2 regions of the Marinoscillum sp. genome follow, and region 1 is predicted to be linked to the other one. Evidence: riboswitches for the same ligand, from Rfam matches in the RefSeq annotation. Region 1 holds a riboswitch; the other holds the start of a gene.

Region 1 (7,565 bases):
GCAATCACAGTAATCCTGGCATTGGGATCATTTTTCAGCAATGCTTCCACTTTTTCCAAGCCCACGTTACCTCCTCCCACCACCAGCGTTTGTACCTGGTGTAGTTTGATGAAAACAGGGAAAAGTACATTACCGTCTGATTGTATCATATTCAAGCAACTTCTGTTTTGGCAGCTTCCCACCACTGGTTGAGCTGCTGTTCGTTGGTGGCTAATGCTGCACCTTCACCAAATACCAAGAGCGCTGGAGCAGCAGGTTTCTTTTCTTTAGCTATTGCCACTATGTCTGAGACTTTTCCTTTGATCACATCACCGTCAGCATGAGAGCCCTTACTAATGATAGCTACAGGTAAGTCACCGCGTCCATTGGCTGTATAAGCATCTGCAATAAGTTCAAGCTTACCCAAACCCATGAAATAAAGCGTAGTAGGTGACCAGGCAGCGGCATTCAAGACCTCTTCACTCAAGCTACCTTCTTTGGTAGTAGCTGTCACCACGCTAAAACTCTGATTGATCCCCCGACACGTCAATGGAACTCCAAAATAGCCCGGCAGCATGATACTGCTGATCCCCAGTACCACATCTACCTGTAGTCCGTGCTTCTCCGCATAGGTCTTCTCTTCAAAACCCCGACCAAATACAAAAGAATCTCCACCTTTCAACCGAACCACGTGTCCCATTTCCTTAGCATACTGCACGATCAAGTGATTGATAGTGTCTTGCGATACGGATGACTTGCCGGCACGCTTGCCTACCGGGATGTGCAGCGCTTCTGGAGCATATTTCAACAACTCTGGATCCACCAGTGCATCGTAGAGCACCACATCTGCACTTTCAAGTGCCTTTACTCCCTTGAGCGTGATTAGCTCTGGATCCCCAGGGCCTGCACCAACTAATGTAACTTTTGAAAAACCAGACATCCTTAAGCTTTGTAAAATTCGTTGATCACTAATTTATCTGCCTCACCATTTCGTAGGGAGTTGATAGCCGCAAAGAAGGCCTCTGCCTGACCCAAGTAGGACTTGGCAAAATCTTCTGTCGGTTCATATTTGTTAATCTGAAGGACTAGTTCGGCAAAATCACCAATCGCTGACAATTCTCCTTTGTTGATCACTTCATTTTGAAAATCCTCGATAATACCTGCATGGGTATTGCACTGAATGTCTTTGTGTAGCAAGATCGCCTTGGCACCAATCACTAACGTATTGTAGGCATAGTAGATGGCATTGGCCCATTTTTGCTCTTCCAGAGCTTTTTGTCCACTGGTCAGTCGATCATTAGCATCGTTGATGATGGTCCCTACCAGATCCAGCATCACTCCTGCACACTCACCAACGCCGATTTCCGGCACAAAATCATCTACCTTTCCCCAATCCTGATAGTCTTTATCTGCGAGGGTTTTCACATCTCCAAGATGCTTGAGCACATCATAGAAGTATCGCTTGCCCTGACGTCTGAAGTAGGCATTGAAGTACTCCCCATCAAAGCTGTTTTCTTCATAGTTATTCAGGATCTCTCGCACCGTTTCTGGAATCCGTTTGGTCGGGATTTTGATCACCTTCTCTGCAATATTGCCTTGCCCGTCCGGGTCTACACCACCGCCAAGCACCACTTGCATAGCCGGAGCTACTTTGTCTCCATTTTTGATACTGGAACCATGAAAACCGATATTGGCCACCATATGCTGCCCACAGGAGTTCATGCAACCACTGATTTTGATCTTAATCAATTCCTCATCAATCAAATGCGGAAACTCATCACGAACCAGGTTTTCCAACTCCAATGCAAGAGCCGTACTATTCGTCACACCCAAATTACAGGTATCAGTACCTGGGCAAGCAGTTACATCAGCCAGCGTATCAAATCCAGCTGCAGCAAAGCCTAATTCCTTCAATCCTGCGTAAATCGCCGGGATATTTTCCAGACGCACATACTTCAGCAACAGCCCCTGATTCAAAGTAAACCGGATGTCATCAGCTGCATACGAGCGGACAAGGTCTGCCAGTTTTCTAGCCTCTGGTGACTTGATGTCTCCAAGAGGAATGCGCACCTTCACAGCAAAAAACCCTTCTTGTTTTTGTTCAAATACGTTGGTTTTAAACCAGGTATCATAGTTCTCATCAGTAGCTATGTCTTCTACCGTAAGAATAGAATTGTCCTCCGGCACCCGGGTGATTACTTTCTTCGTGTTGATTTTATAGGTATGATATGGCAGGGACTTGCGCTCCTCTTCGATCAGCTTCATGAACCCATCCAAACCAATACCTTTTTTGGGATCAATCAAGAACTTTAGTCGAGCTTTGTGTCTGCGCTCTCTTTCACCATAGCGATCAAACACCCGGAGACCAGCTTCAATGAACGGAATCAACTCATCCTGTGGCAGGAATTCATAGGCTAATTGACCCATGAAAGCTTGAGCACCCAAGCCTCCTCCAACGATAACTTCAAACCCAAATGCTCCATCCTTGATCTTAGGAATAAACCCAAAATCATGAATGTAAGTAAATGCCGAATCACTTGGAGATGATGAGAATGCAATTTTGATCTTGCGACCCATCTCCTGGCAAACCGGATTTCTTAAAAAGTATTCAAATACACCCTGAGCATAAGGCGAAACATCAAAAGGCTCCTCAGGATCTATTCCTGCAAATGGCGAGGCAGTTACGTTTCTCACGGTATTGCCACAAGCCTCCTTAGAGGTGACCCCTACCGTCTCTAACGCCTCCCATATGGCCGGTGAGTCATCTAGTTTCACATAGTGTAGCTGTATGTTTTGCCTGGTGGTGAGGTGCAGGTTACCATTGGTGTACTGCTCCGAGAGGTTGGCCACTGTTTCCAGTTGGTCTGCAGTAATCTTTCCAAATGGCAGTTTCAAGCGAAACATTTGTACACCCTGCTGACGCTGACCGTAAACTCCTCTAGCCAATCGAAAGGCTTTGAAGCGCTCTTCAGGAATTTGTCCCAGCTTAAAACTTTGGATCTTATCCTTCAGCTCCTCAATGTCTGATTTGGCTTCTTTAGAAATGGTTTTAGTGCTCATTATTGTTGTTGGTTTGGCATAAAAAAACCCCAGAAATAATCTCCCGGGGTTTGTTATAGTTCTTTGATATTTTATTACTTATAACTGTATCCGGGATTGAATGGTACAAATACAACATGCACAGCACATACAGCATGCGCAGCAGATGGTTGTAATAAGAATTTGGAAATTTGGTCTAGTAGACATTGAGTAATTGTTTATTGCTTAAAAATGAAATAGATAAAGTGTCAGACTTATCTACAACAGCAACAACAACATACTGCACCTATCAGGTGGTGTTTGTCTTCTAGCTTTAAAATGTTTTGTTTTTTCATCTTTATTAATTCATATTCTCCAGGCAATATCACCCGAATCAGGACTTAGCACCTTGAATGTTGCTTTTAGGTTGCTAGCGCTTCTCAGAGCCTGTCTCTCCACGCTTCTTTATAAATCAATTACTCTGAATTGATGAGACAAAGGTGTGATGGATTTTTGAACTTTCAAAACCCATCACCCATGTTTAACTAAAATAATTCTGAAAATTATGATTTAACCAAATTAAAGGCAGTAAAATCAAATATTACCAAAATAATAAGAGGCAAATCGCTTATCCTTAAAGCGAGGCTAAAAATTCAGTGAGTGCCCCGGACTGTACGTGAATTGCCACCGATCGATTCTTCCTTCTGTTTTGCTCGGAGGTATTAGGAACGAGCGGCTGCTCCTCTCCAAGACTCTCTACTTCCAGATAATCAATATTCAAACCCTTATTCATCATCATTTCCATAACCTCGTAGGCACGCTGAGTCGCGAGCTGGTGATTGTAAGCTTTGGGTCCAAGGTCACATGTACGCCCGACTATTTTAATATTCAGTGGCTGATCGGCGAACTGTACCTTTAGTTCATCAATAAACTCCTTTACCTGTGTAGGTGCATCGGGAGCTTTTGCGTCCACCTCGAATTGAATGATTCGGGTGCTGATGTTATTGGTTTTTGGTGTGACTTTAGCTGGGTCTGTCCCTCCGTGTGAATACGCTGGAAACAGACTAACACAGCAAAGGATGAAAAAGCTAAATAATAGCTGTTTCATCGAGTGATTTGAGTAGTTCATAGTAGTTGTGGTGTGTTTCGTCTAATATAAAGATAACATCAATTTCTTTATATTGTTATATATTAATCTTCTAATATTACCATTTAACAAACAGGTAATATTGCAATCCAGTCACACCGTACTGATTGTCATGCACTTAGCAAAAACGACTTAAAGTACCGGTAAAATCAATTTAATTGGTGAGTAATTTGCGAAGTGGAGTCACTAAAACGTAGATAAGCAAAATACCTGCAACAATAAAGGCGGTAAGAGAAACCCCTTGTGCCTCACCCAGTTGCTTTACTCCAATAGCTGATATTCCCCAGACGCCCACCAATGTAGAGACCACTTGATTGAGTTGGTTGGTTTGGAACACGTACACAGCCATAGCAATGACCAAAACCAAAATAGCCCATAGCTCTGGAGTGAGCAGAAAATTAAAGCCGGTGCTTTTAAAAAAAGCGGAGAAGTTGGCCACCAGCGCTACAATAATCCAGCCCTGATAAAGTGATATTGGAAAGTGCACTAAAAATAAGTCGGATTTGACTTGTGTATCCCAATGGGCTAGTCGAGTATTTAATCGTGTGAGGGTCACTAACAGCCCTATCATCACCAGCACGCTGACTGCCAGGTAATCATAAAGCCAAACAACTACCCATATGCTATTTAAGAAGTTAGCGATTATGAGTAAAGCCCCTACTTTCTGCACGGGCACTGGACGTTTACGAGCCACTATCCACTGATAGATAACAAGAGCAATGAGTGAGAGGTAGATAATACCCCAGATGGAAAAAGCATATCCAGCGGGAGTAAGCAAATTATTGTACTTGCTACTCACATCGGCAATCGTCCGGTCATTAAAGAAGCCGGTATTGGACCAGTAGTTAACCACCAGCGTAATCGCTAAAACAACCGAATTGAATATCGGGTATTGATATTGTCTCATACCCCCTTCAACCAGTTAATTATGAGAATGTTGGGCTAGTATGCTCTGACAGTGACTCCTTTCATGAAGTTCACAAACGCCTTGTTGACCACACGATTTCCTCCAGGAGTAGGATAATCACCTGTAAAGTACCAGTCACCCAGGTGATTAGGACAAGCTTTGTGCAAATTCTCTACAGTCTGATAAACTACTTCCAGCTCAGCCTTCATGTTTTTAGGCCGTACGATCTCCGTGATCTTTTGTGACACCTGTTCATACGTGAAAGGCTCATAAAGCTCTTTCACATAGTTGGGCTGGTTCTTATCGCCGCTAGCAGCCAGACACTTTTCAAATACTTCATCCAGCAGATATTCCTTATTGTGGTCCTTGAGCAAAGCAAGTACAGCCCTGAAGGCTACAAACTCCTTCATTTTGCTCATGTCTATTCCATAACAATCCGGGAATCTAATCTGTGGTGCAGAAGAAACGATGACTATTTTCTTAGGCTCCAATCGATCCAGAAGTGTAAGAATACTCTTCTCCAGGGTAGTTCCACGCACGATCGAATCATCAATGATTACCAGAGTATCAGTTTTCTTTTTGATCACTTCAAACGTGGTGTCATAAACGTGAGCCACCAGATCATCGCGATGCTGATCGTCAGTAATGAAGGTGCGGAGTTTAGCGTCTTTGAGCACTAGCTTCTCCACTCTAGGCCTAAAAGATAGGAGCTCCTCCATGGACTCTACACTTGGTTTATTGTCCAGAATGATATCCTTCCGCTTATCGATGAGGTAATTATCTACCCCTCTGAGCAATCCAAGAAACGAGGTTTCTGCTGTATTGGGGATGTAGCTAAATACCGTGTTTTTTAAGTCAAAGTTGACAGCCTTTAGCACATTTGGTATCAGCAACTCACCGAGCTTTCGGCGTTCGTTGTAGATATCCGGATCTGTTCCTCTAGAAAAATAGATCCGCTCAAACGAACATGATTTCTTTTCTTTTGGCTGGATGTATTGTTCTTCTCTGTAGCTGCCGTCCTTATCGATAATTAGAGCATGACCAGGCTTAACTTCCTGTATATCATCGTAGTTGCAATCAAAAGCCGTCTTGATGGCAGGCTTTTCTGATGCCACTACCACTACATCATCATCTGCATAGAAGTACGCCGGACGGATGCCATTAGGATCACGGGCCACGAACGAAGCTCCGTACCCGACCATTCCGGTCATGGTGTAGCCACCATCAAAATCCCGGCAGGACTTTTCTAATACCCGCCTGAGATCGATCTCATCCTCAATGATATCTGTGATCTCCTGGTTGGTTTTCATCCCTCGATACTGATCGAAAATTGCCTGATTGGCCTCATCCAAAAAGTGACCGATCTTTTCCATCACGGTCACTGTATCTACTTTTTCCTTAGGATGCTGACCCAATGTTACCAACTTATCAAATAGCTCATCCACATTGGTCATGTTGAAGTTGCCGGCCATTACCAGGTTACGACTCCTCCAGTTATTTTGTCTCAGGAAAGGATGACAGCTCTCAATATTGTTTTTACCATGCGTACCGTACCTGAGGTGCCCCATCCACACCTCACCAGTGAACGCATAGTTTTCTTTCATCCACTGCGCGTTGTAGAAGTTTTCCTTGCCTTCTTTCTGAGCCTTATTGTATTTCTTACTGACCTTCCCAAAAATCTCCTCTATTGGTTGCTGTGCGGTAGTCCGGTAGCGGCTAATGTACCGTGTACCCGGAGGCATGTTGAGCTTGATATTGGCCAATCCAACGCCATCCTGCCCTCGATTGTGTTGCTTTTGCATGAGAATGTACATCCTCTTAGCTGCATAAGCTGGCGTGCCGTACTTATCAATATAATATTGGAGAGGTTTTCTCAGTCGAAGTAAGGCTACTCCACATTCATGTTTAATAGGATCGCTCATGAGTCAGTTTACCAGTCAAGGAATTTAATATTATTTGCAATGTTATTCAATATTTCCGGGCTAAAGAATAACCATAACACCAAGAGTGTGAAAATAGTTGCTATGATCCGCTGACTGAGTGATGACCGGGAATAATTTAGATTTTTGCCTTCCTTAAAGAAGATGAAGTACGGCAACTTGAGATAGAAAAAGAGAGAAAATACGACACTACTTACAGCCACTATTAAGTAAGAGAGCACCCATGGATCGCCCACTGACTGGCACCACTCCCACATGATCGTGAACAGGTAGAATTTGATCGTAAAACCAGAGGTTGGTGGTAAACCGACCAGTGCGATCATGGCAACCACCACAATACCTCCCAAATAGCTTTCCTTGCTGCTCAATCCAGCAAATTGCTCGATGGTGGTTAACCCTTTGGATTCGAATAACGCCACGAGATAAAACACTGTGATATTCATCAGTGCATACACCACTGAATACCACACAAAAGCGCTCATTCCATTCTCGAAAGGAATGAGCAATGTAGCCAGTAGAAATCCCGAATGAGCAATGGCACCATAAGCAATCATTCGTTTCACATTGGTTTGCT
Region 2 (7,565 bases), 2.0 Mb from region 1:
CTCGGCCTCTGAAGTCACGATTAACTCACTGAAACCGTTCATGGATGTCTATGTAGTGGGAGATACGACTGTCGGCAAAGACGTAGGTTCCATTACCATCAATGATGAAGACAATGATGCTAACGACTGGGCCATACAGCCGATCGTGGTGAAACTGGTCAATAACAATGGCGAGGATTATCCAAATGGATTTAACCCAAACCTGGTGATCGAGGATAGATTCCTGGTTTTGAGACCATTGGGTGATATCAATGAGCCACTGCTGTCAGGTGCCCTGGCGGCAATCGGTGTACTGCCGGCGAGGGTTGATATCCCTCGAAGTGACCTAACCACTCCGGTTTATTCATCTCTTGATGAGAAAGAGTATAACGGCAAGTTTTTGTTGGAGAAAAGACTAAAGTAGGTGCCTGAGCACCTACTTTCATACAGGCGGTGCTATTGTATCAAGAGTTGTTTTCAAATCGATGATATTGTCTAATTGCTCTTATCCGGCGTATGATTACCCAAACTACCAGAACCACTCCTAGAAAAAAGCCTCCAGTGGGCACTTCGGATGAAAGTATAGCAGCCAGTACAATCGCCAAAAACAGCCCTACAACTGCCTCTCCATACAATTGACTGCCTCCGATCATATGCGATCGGCCTTCTGACCTAACTCCATAGACGGCTTTCATCCATAAAAATCTGGCAATAAGAAGGTCCATTTCTTTACCCGTGTCCAAGTAGGATTCAATGAAATTACTTGTCCTGACGTTGCGGAGGGTGTGATTCCCAATTTCGATGACTGACCTTGTGGTGGTGGCCGTACCCATTTTGCTATGCCGTACTGTTCCTGCACCTACCACATGTAGTTTACCTGAATAAATTTTCATTTTTTAGCGAAAATTATCTTCTGGATCGCTCGACTAGAAAAAAAATATACGAAGAATGGATAAGGTCTTGTACAACGAAACCTTCCTCTTGTGTAGGATCAATTTACCCCTTTGTCCTTATAATCTCGAACTTACTGAGAATCTCGGCTCTTTGTGGTTTAGAAATGGTGATTGGAAATTCGGTTTCCTTACCCTTCAAATAAAGCATATTTCCATTGATTCGGTCCACTTTGCTCGTATTGATCAAATGTTTCCTGGAGACTCTGTAAAAATTAGGATGGTCAAACTGAGCAATAAAGGTCTTTAAATTAGTGGTCAATTGGTAATTTTTGGTCTCGGTGATCACTTTCACGTAAGCACCATCAGCCTCCACATAGATGATATCTTTCTTATAAACTTTGTGATATAAAAAATTATCAGGCACGAATATCGCATCCGAGGACGGTTCGTAAGGCTGATTTTTCGACTTGAAATTAGCTATTGCCAAATCAATATTGATAGTGAACTCACTGATCTTGAATGGTTTGATTAAAAAAGCAGCTGGGTGAGTTTGCATGGCTTTTTTTACCGTCACAGATTCAGAGTTGGCCGTAAGATAAATGACCGGACACCGATGAAATTGGTAAATTCTGGTGACTGTTTCCACACCATCCAAATCTCCCTCTATGAGTATATCTGCAATGATGATCTCTGGGGTGAAGTCTTTCGTTTTCTTGATCGCTTCCTCGCCAGATCGAGCATTCCCTACCACTACATATCCAAGTTGCTCAAGCTTAAATCGTAGATCCTCTGCTATCAGTAAATCATCCTCGATGGTTAAGATTCTATAAGGCATGGGTGTGGCAGTTTGTATTGTAAACTACGTCACAATCAGTACTTAATCAATCGGTCTTGCAAAAGCTCGATTATTTCTTGTCAATAGTCAGTACCTTCTTGCTAGGCTGGGAGACTCAATCGATAGCGAAAGCCAGCATCACTCTCTATGCTATAAGTACCCCGCAGCTGATTCGATTGAATGCGGACAAGCTGATTTCCAAACGAAGCTGAGCGCTCCCAAACATCAGCACTTACACCTGGTCCGTTATCTCCATACTCCAGAATCAATACGTTTCTCTTCATGCTTAGGCTAAGGTGTACTTCCATTGCCGTGGCATCAGGAATATGCTTGACGCTGTTGGTTAAGAGCTCATTAACTATCAATCCAAGGCTGGTAGCCTTTTCTACTGGCAGATTGACCACATCGTCAATTCTTATCTGGTAAGTAATCTCTCGATTGACCGCATAAGTAATCTCATCGATCAAACTTTGAAGGTATTCCTTTAGATTGACCTTACCAATATTCTCACCCTCATACAGCATCCTGTGAAGTAGGGCTACAGAGTTTACCCGCGATTGACTATCAGAAAGAGCCTCTTTCGCATCAGTAGACAGCAACTTTTGGGATTGTAAACTCAGTAGACTCGAAATCATTTGGAGATTATTCTTTACTCGATGATTTTGTTCCCTTAGAAGAAGTGAATTTCTAATAGACAATCGTTTATTCCTGCGGTAGAGTATCAATAGAATGATCAAAACACCTGTAAAGACAATAAGGATCAATGCTAGCAACAACACTCTGAAGTTTGATTCGTTTAGCAAATCATTGGTCACTTCCAGTTGTTCACTTGTCTTGCTCACTTTGTACTTTTGGTCCATTTCATGAAAAGACTCCTCATGAGCCGCAATAATCCTTGCTTCATAGAAACTCATCCCAAGTTCAGAAAGTGCAATCAGAGTATCCAGACCATGTGATTTGGCAATAAAATGATGAAGATTTTTGTAGTAAGAAAACTCGTTTCTCAACTCTGTCAGTTCAGCATTTTTCGCTATCTCATCGAGCAGTATTCTAGCCTCAGCTAAACGATCAGTATCTAGTAAAAACTTAGTATATAATCCAGAAGCATGGTCAAACAGTTGTGGATCATCAAACTGTTCCAACAAGGACATTATTTGTTGATAATGATTCTCAATTTGATCTTGGAAATCTCCAAGTCCAAACTCCCGTTTTCGTAGATAACCACTTAAAATCCCCCTATGTCCCCAACCTCTTGTTACTGGATTTCCCTCCACAATTGCTCTCCCATGCCAGTACATTGAAGAATCTAGGTTACTTAATGCCAGATCCCAATCACGATCCTTATAATGCTTGGCAAAGGCAAAATAGAGCATGCCATATCTATTGCAAATATCCGGAACAAAATTCCTACCTGAATATGCTTGAGCATAGCGATAAGCCAAATCCACATAAAATTGCGCCTGCTCTCGTGCTTTAGTTCCATGCAAATTTGTGGTAAGCACTGCCGCAAAACGAATGACATTGACGGTATCGCTTTCCCGCTCCGAGACTTGTAGACTATCCATTATCATTTCCAAAAAACCACTTTTGGAATACCCCTTCCTGGAGGGTTCGGATATTTGTCCAGAAGCCGCCAGAGCTGAAATCATCAATGCTATAAATACGGTCTTTTCGAATTTTCCCTTGAAAAATATGATTTTCATGCAGCGGTGAATATTCGTTCAAATTAATCAATTAACAGGTTGATTTTTCCGCTTTTGATAAATTGATTTTGCAAACTAAACTTTCCGTATTACGTTTGCTCCTCAAATCGGCAAATGATCGATTTATAAAGAAGCGCTGAGAGACAGGCTCTGAGAAGCGCTAGCAACCCCCACCCTAAACGGGAAGGTGCTAATCCCTGAACGATAAATTGATAGTTATGAAATTCAACAGCATCTCGTTCGCGAAAGCAAACGCTTCTCTGCAAGGCATTGAAGCTAGTCACACAATTATTTCTGATCATATCAGCAGACGACGTTGCTGTATGTGCTGCATGCACTAATACGCGAGTTTGAAATAAGCATCTTATTCAACTTGCCGGCCTGGTCATTTTGACTGTCTCAGTGTCAGAAAAGCACACATACAATTCTTTCTTATTACACTTAAATAGCAAAAGCAATGTCTGATTATAAATTCGAAACACTACAATTACATGCAGGTCAAGAAGTAGATCCTACTACTGGATCACGCGCAGTACCTATCTATCAAACCACGTCTTACGGCTTCAAAAACTCCGAACATGGAGCCAATCTCTTTGCACTCAAGGAGTTTGGAAACATCTACACAAGGATCATGAATCCAACCACGGATGTTTTTGAAAAGCGCATAGCGGCCTTGGAAGGTGGAGTGGCGGCTGTGGCAACCGGATCAGGACAGGCTGCCCAGTTCCTTGCCCTCAACAACATCCTTCAGGCTGGTGATAACTTCATATCCTCATCCTTTCTCTATGGCGGCACTTACAATCAGTTTAAGGTAGCTTTCAAAAGACTTGGAATAGAAGCACGTTTCACAGAAAGCGATCAGGCTGAAGATTTCGAAAAGCTCATCGATGATAAGACCAAAGCCATTTATTTAGAGACACTTGGGAATCCTGGTTTCAATGTCCCTGATTTTGAGGCGATTGCCGCGGTTGCAGACAAGCATGAAATTCCATTGGTTGTTGACAACACCTTTGGGGCTGGCGGATATTTGTTCCGACCGATCGAACATGGTGCTGCTATAGTGACAGCTTCGGCAACCAAGTGGATTGGCGGTCATGGAACCAGTGTAGGTGGAGTGATCATCGATAGTGGGAAGTTCAATTGGACCAACGGCAAGTTTCCTCAGTTCACTGAACCGTCGGAAGGATACCATGGACTGGTCTTCTGGGATGTGTTTGGTGAAGGAAACCCACTAGGCTTACCAAATATTGCCTTTGCTATCAGAGCTCGTGTAGAAGGCCTTCGTGACTTTGGACCAGCTTTAAGCCCGTTCAATAGTTTCTTACTATTGCAAGGATTAGAAACACTTTCGCTTCGTGTACAGCGCACAGTAGATAATGCACTGGAACTTGCCGAATGGCTGGAAAGCCATCCATTGGTAGAGTCCGTAAATTATCCAGGACTGGAAAGCAGCAGCTATCACGAATTAGCTAAAAAATATCTAAAAAATGGGTTTGGTGGAGTTTTGAGCTTTACCATCAAAGGAGAAAAAGAACAGGCCATCAGCCTGGTAGACAACCTAAAACTTGTCAGTCATCTGGCCAATGTAGGTGATGCCAAAACGCTCATCATCCAGCCGTCGGCTACCACGCATCAGCAGTTGACCAACGAAGAACAGCTAAATGCCGGTGTGTTACCTAACCTACTTCGGGTATCCCTGGGTATTGAGCACATCGATGACATAAAAGCTGATTTTCAACAAGCATTTGAAAAAATATACGCTCAGAGCTTAATAAATGAGTAATACGATAACAGCCATAGCGCCAAAGGAATTAATCCTCAAAGCCAAAGATCCGATCGTTCTGGAGTGTGGTGACACACTCCGGAACGTGACGATCGCCTATTCTACCTGGGGCACACTCAGTGCTGACAAAAGCAATGTGGTGTGGGTATTTCACGCTCTTACTGCTAATGGAAATCCACACGAGTGGTGGCCTGAAATGGTAGGAGCTGGCCAGGTGATTGATCCGCAGAAACATTTTATCATTTGTGCCAACATGCTGGGCTCATGCTATGGGTCTACCGGACCCAAAAACATGAACTTTCCATTGGTGACTATCAACGACATGGTGAAGGCTCACAAAATCCTCAAGGCACATTTAGGATTGGACAAAATCTATCTGGGTATTGGTGGTTCTATGGGCGGTCAGCAACTACTGGAATGGGCTGTACAGGAGCCTGAACTATTTGAAAACATCGTGCCCCTGGCTACCAATGCTTTTCACTCTCCCTGGGGAATAGCTTTTAATGAAGCCCAGCGAATGGCTCTGGAAAACATCGATTCTGCTAAAGGGTTAGAAGCTGCTAGAGCAATAGCGATGCTTTCTTACAGACACTATGATACCTACCAGTCCACTCAAAAGGATGTAGATCATCGGTGGGATGACTTTGCAGCATCTTCTTATCAGCGCTATCAAGGCGAAAAACTAAGAAAACGATTCTCGGTGCAGAGCTACTATTACCTGTCCAAAGCAATGGATAGCCACCATGTAGGGCGACACTTTGGATCGGCAGAAGCTGCATTAAAGCGAATCAAATCAAATACTCTGGTCATCGGTATTGATAGTGACATGCTATTTCCCCCTCACGAGCAGGAGTTCATCGCAAAAAACATCCCCAATTCTCAAGTAATAGTCATCTCTTCCAAATACGGACATGACGGATTTTTAACAGAGGCCAATACCATTACCCAACTACTAAAAACATTTATCAATCATGAGTAAATCTATCGGACTTTTCGGTTTTGGCGAGGTAGCCAGAGGTTTTTACCAGGCGCTGCAATCCAGCCAACTCGATGCGTCTATCAAGAAGATCTGCATCAAAGACGCAGCAAAACCTCGCGACCTGGATCAAAGCTTTTTCACCTCAGACCCCACTGTTTTACTCAACGATCCAGACATTGATATTATCGTAGAGTTAACAGACGATACGGAAATTTCATACGAAGTGGTGAAACAGGCACTTACCAATGGCAAAGCAACCATTTCTGCTAATAAAAAAATGATCGCTGAAAACATCAGTGAAGTGTCGCACTGGCATCAGACCTATAGTGCTCCGTTTATCTATGAGGCGTCAGTGGGTGGATCTATCCCCATACTGCAAAACCTGGAACAATTCTTCAAACAGCAGGAAATCCACGAAATTCGTGCTATTCTGAATGGCTCCACCAACTACATCCTCACCCAAATGCAGAAGAATGGGCTTTCGCTGGATGAGGCGCTAATTTTGGCTCAAGAAAAGGGATTTGCAGAATCAGATCCAGAGCAGGATATTTCGGGTAGAGATGCCCTATACAAAATAATTATTCTCTCCTACCATGCATTTGGTGAAACGATTGGTAACCTGGATCAGCTGAGGGTAGAAAGCATCACCAACATGGAAGATCACTTCTATGATCTGGCAAAAGCTCAGGGATTGAAGATCAAATCCATAGCCACAGCAAAAAGGAAAAATGGTAAACTCTCAGTGAAAGTCCAACCGGAACTCATTTCTCAGGATGACGAACTGTTCGGGATTGAGCATGAAAACAACGCGATTGTAATCGATGGCAATCTGTCTGGCAAACAAGTCTATACTGGCAAAGGAGCAGGAAGTCTTCCCACCGGAGCTGCCGTTTTAAATGACCTCTCACTGGTCCTTTCAGGCTTCAGGTATGGCGCTAGAAAAAGTATCGGTGGATTGAAAAAATCCGCTTAGAGATAGCGGATTAATCTGGTGAAAATCAAACAATCGGTTGGTGCTGTCGTTGATTAATGTATACCGATTATTATTTAGAATCTAAATTATTAACGATATGAGCGCTAGCAAAACACTTTTAACTTTCATCACAGGAGTAGCATCTGGACTGGCAATTGCCTACTATGCAGACCCAAAAGGAAGCAAGCAAAAGCTCAAGAAAATTGAGAAAGACATCAAGAAAACCCGCAAATCACTGGACAAAAAACTAGATGAGTACAAAGGGTCTTACAATGATGTAGTAGAAAAATATGCCTCCAAGTCTAAGGCGCTAATAGATGAAGCCAAAGGCATTGTAGATGGAGCTAAAGCAAAGGCAAAAACTTAAATTTCTGTTTGATTTATATTATAAGGCGACATAACAGTCGCCTTTTTTTATGC

The links. Region 1 has a riboswitch for S-adenosylmethionine ahead of ACO067_RS06495 (nitrite reductase). Riboswitches for the same ligand answer to the same signal wherever they lie in the genome.
Region 2: another riboswitch for S-adenosylmethionine. It lies ahead of ACO067_RS15100 (O-acetylhomoserine aminocarboxypropyltransferase/cysteine synthase family protein); the one in region 1 lies ahead of ACO067_RS06495 (nitrite reductase).

Annotation. Positions count from the first base shown of each region.
Region 1 is NZ_CBDDJZ010000001.1:1,499,798-1,507,362, forward strand. It holds gene ACO067_RS06485 (precorrin-2 dehydrogenase/sirohydrochlorin ferrochelatase family protein) at 1-149, opposite strand, end outside; gene cobA (uroporphyrinogen-III C-methyltransferase) at 152-919, opposite strand; gene ACO067_RS06495 (nitrite reductase) at 922-3,039, opposite strand; SAM riboswitch class I at 3,361-3,471, opposite strand; gene ACO067_RS06500 (OmpA family protein) at 3,632-4,105, opposite strand; gene ACO067_RS06505 (tryptophan-rich sensory protein) at 4,299-5,051, opposite strand; gene ACO067_RS06510 (amidophosphoribosyltransferase) at 5,087-6,973, opposite strand; gene ACO067_RS06515 (NADH-quinone oxidoreductase subunit N) at 6,982-7,565, opposite strand, start outside.
Region 2 is NZ_CBDDJZ010000001.1:3,534,885-3,542,449, reverse strand. It holds gene ACO067_RS15120 (S41 family peptidase) at 1-403, shown strand, start outside; gene ACO067_RS15115 (hypothetical protein) at 444-872, opposite strand; gene ACO067_RS15110 (response regulator) at 976-1,707, opposite strand; gene ACO067_RS15105 (sensor histidine kinase) at 1,809-3,410, opposite strand; SAM riboswitch class I at 3,531-3,635, shown strand; gene ACO067_RS15100 (O-acetylhomoserine aminocarboxypropyltransferase/cysteine synthase family protein) at 3,868-5,193, shown strand; gene ACO067_RS15095 (homoserine O-acetyltransferase family protein) at 5,186-6,172, shown strand; gene ACO067_RS15090 (homoserine dehydrogenase) at 6,165-7,145, shown strand; gene ACO067_RS15085 (hypothetical protein) at 7,243-7,512, shown strand; gene ACO067_RS15080 (hypothetical protein) at 7,560-7,565, opposite strand, start outside.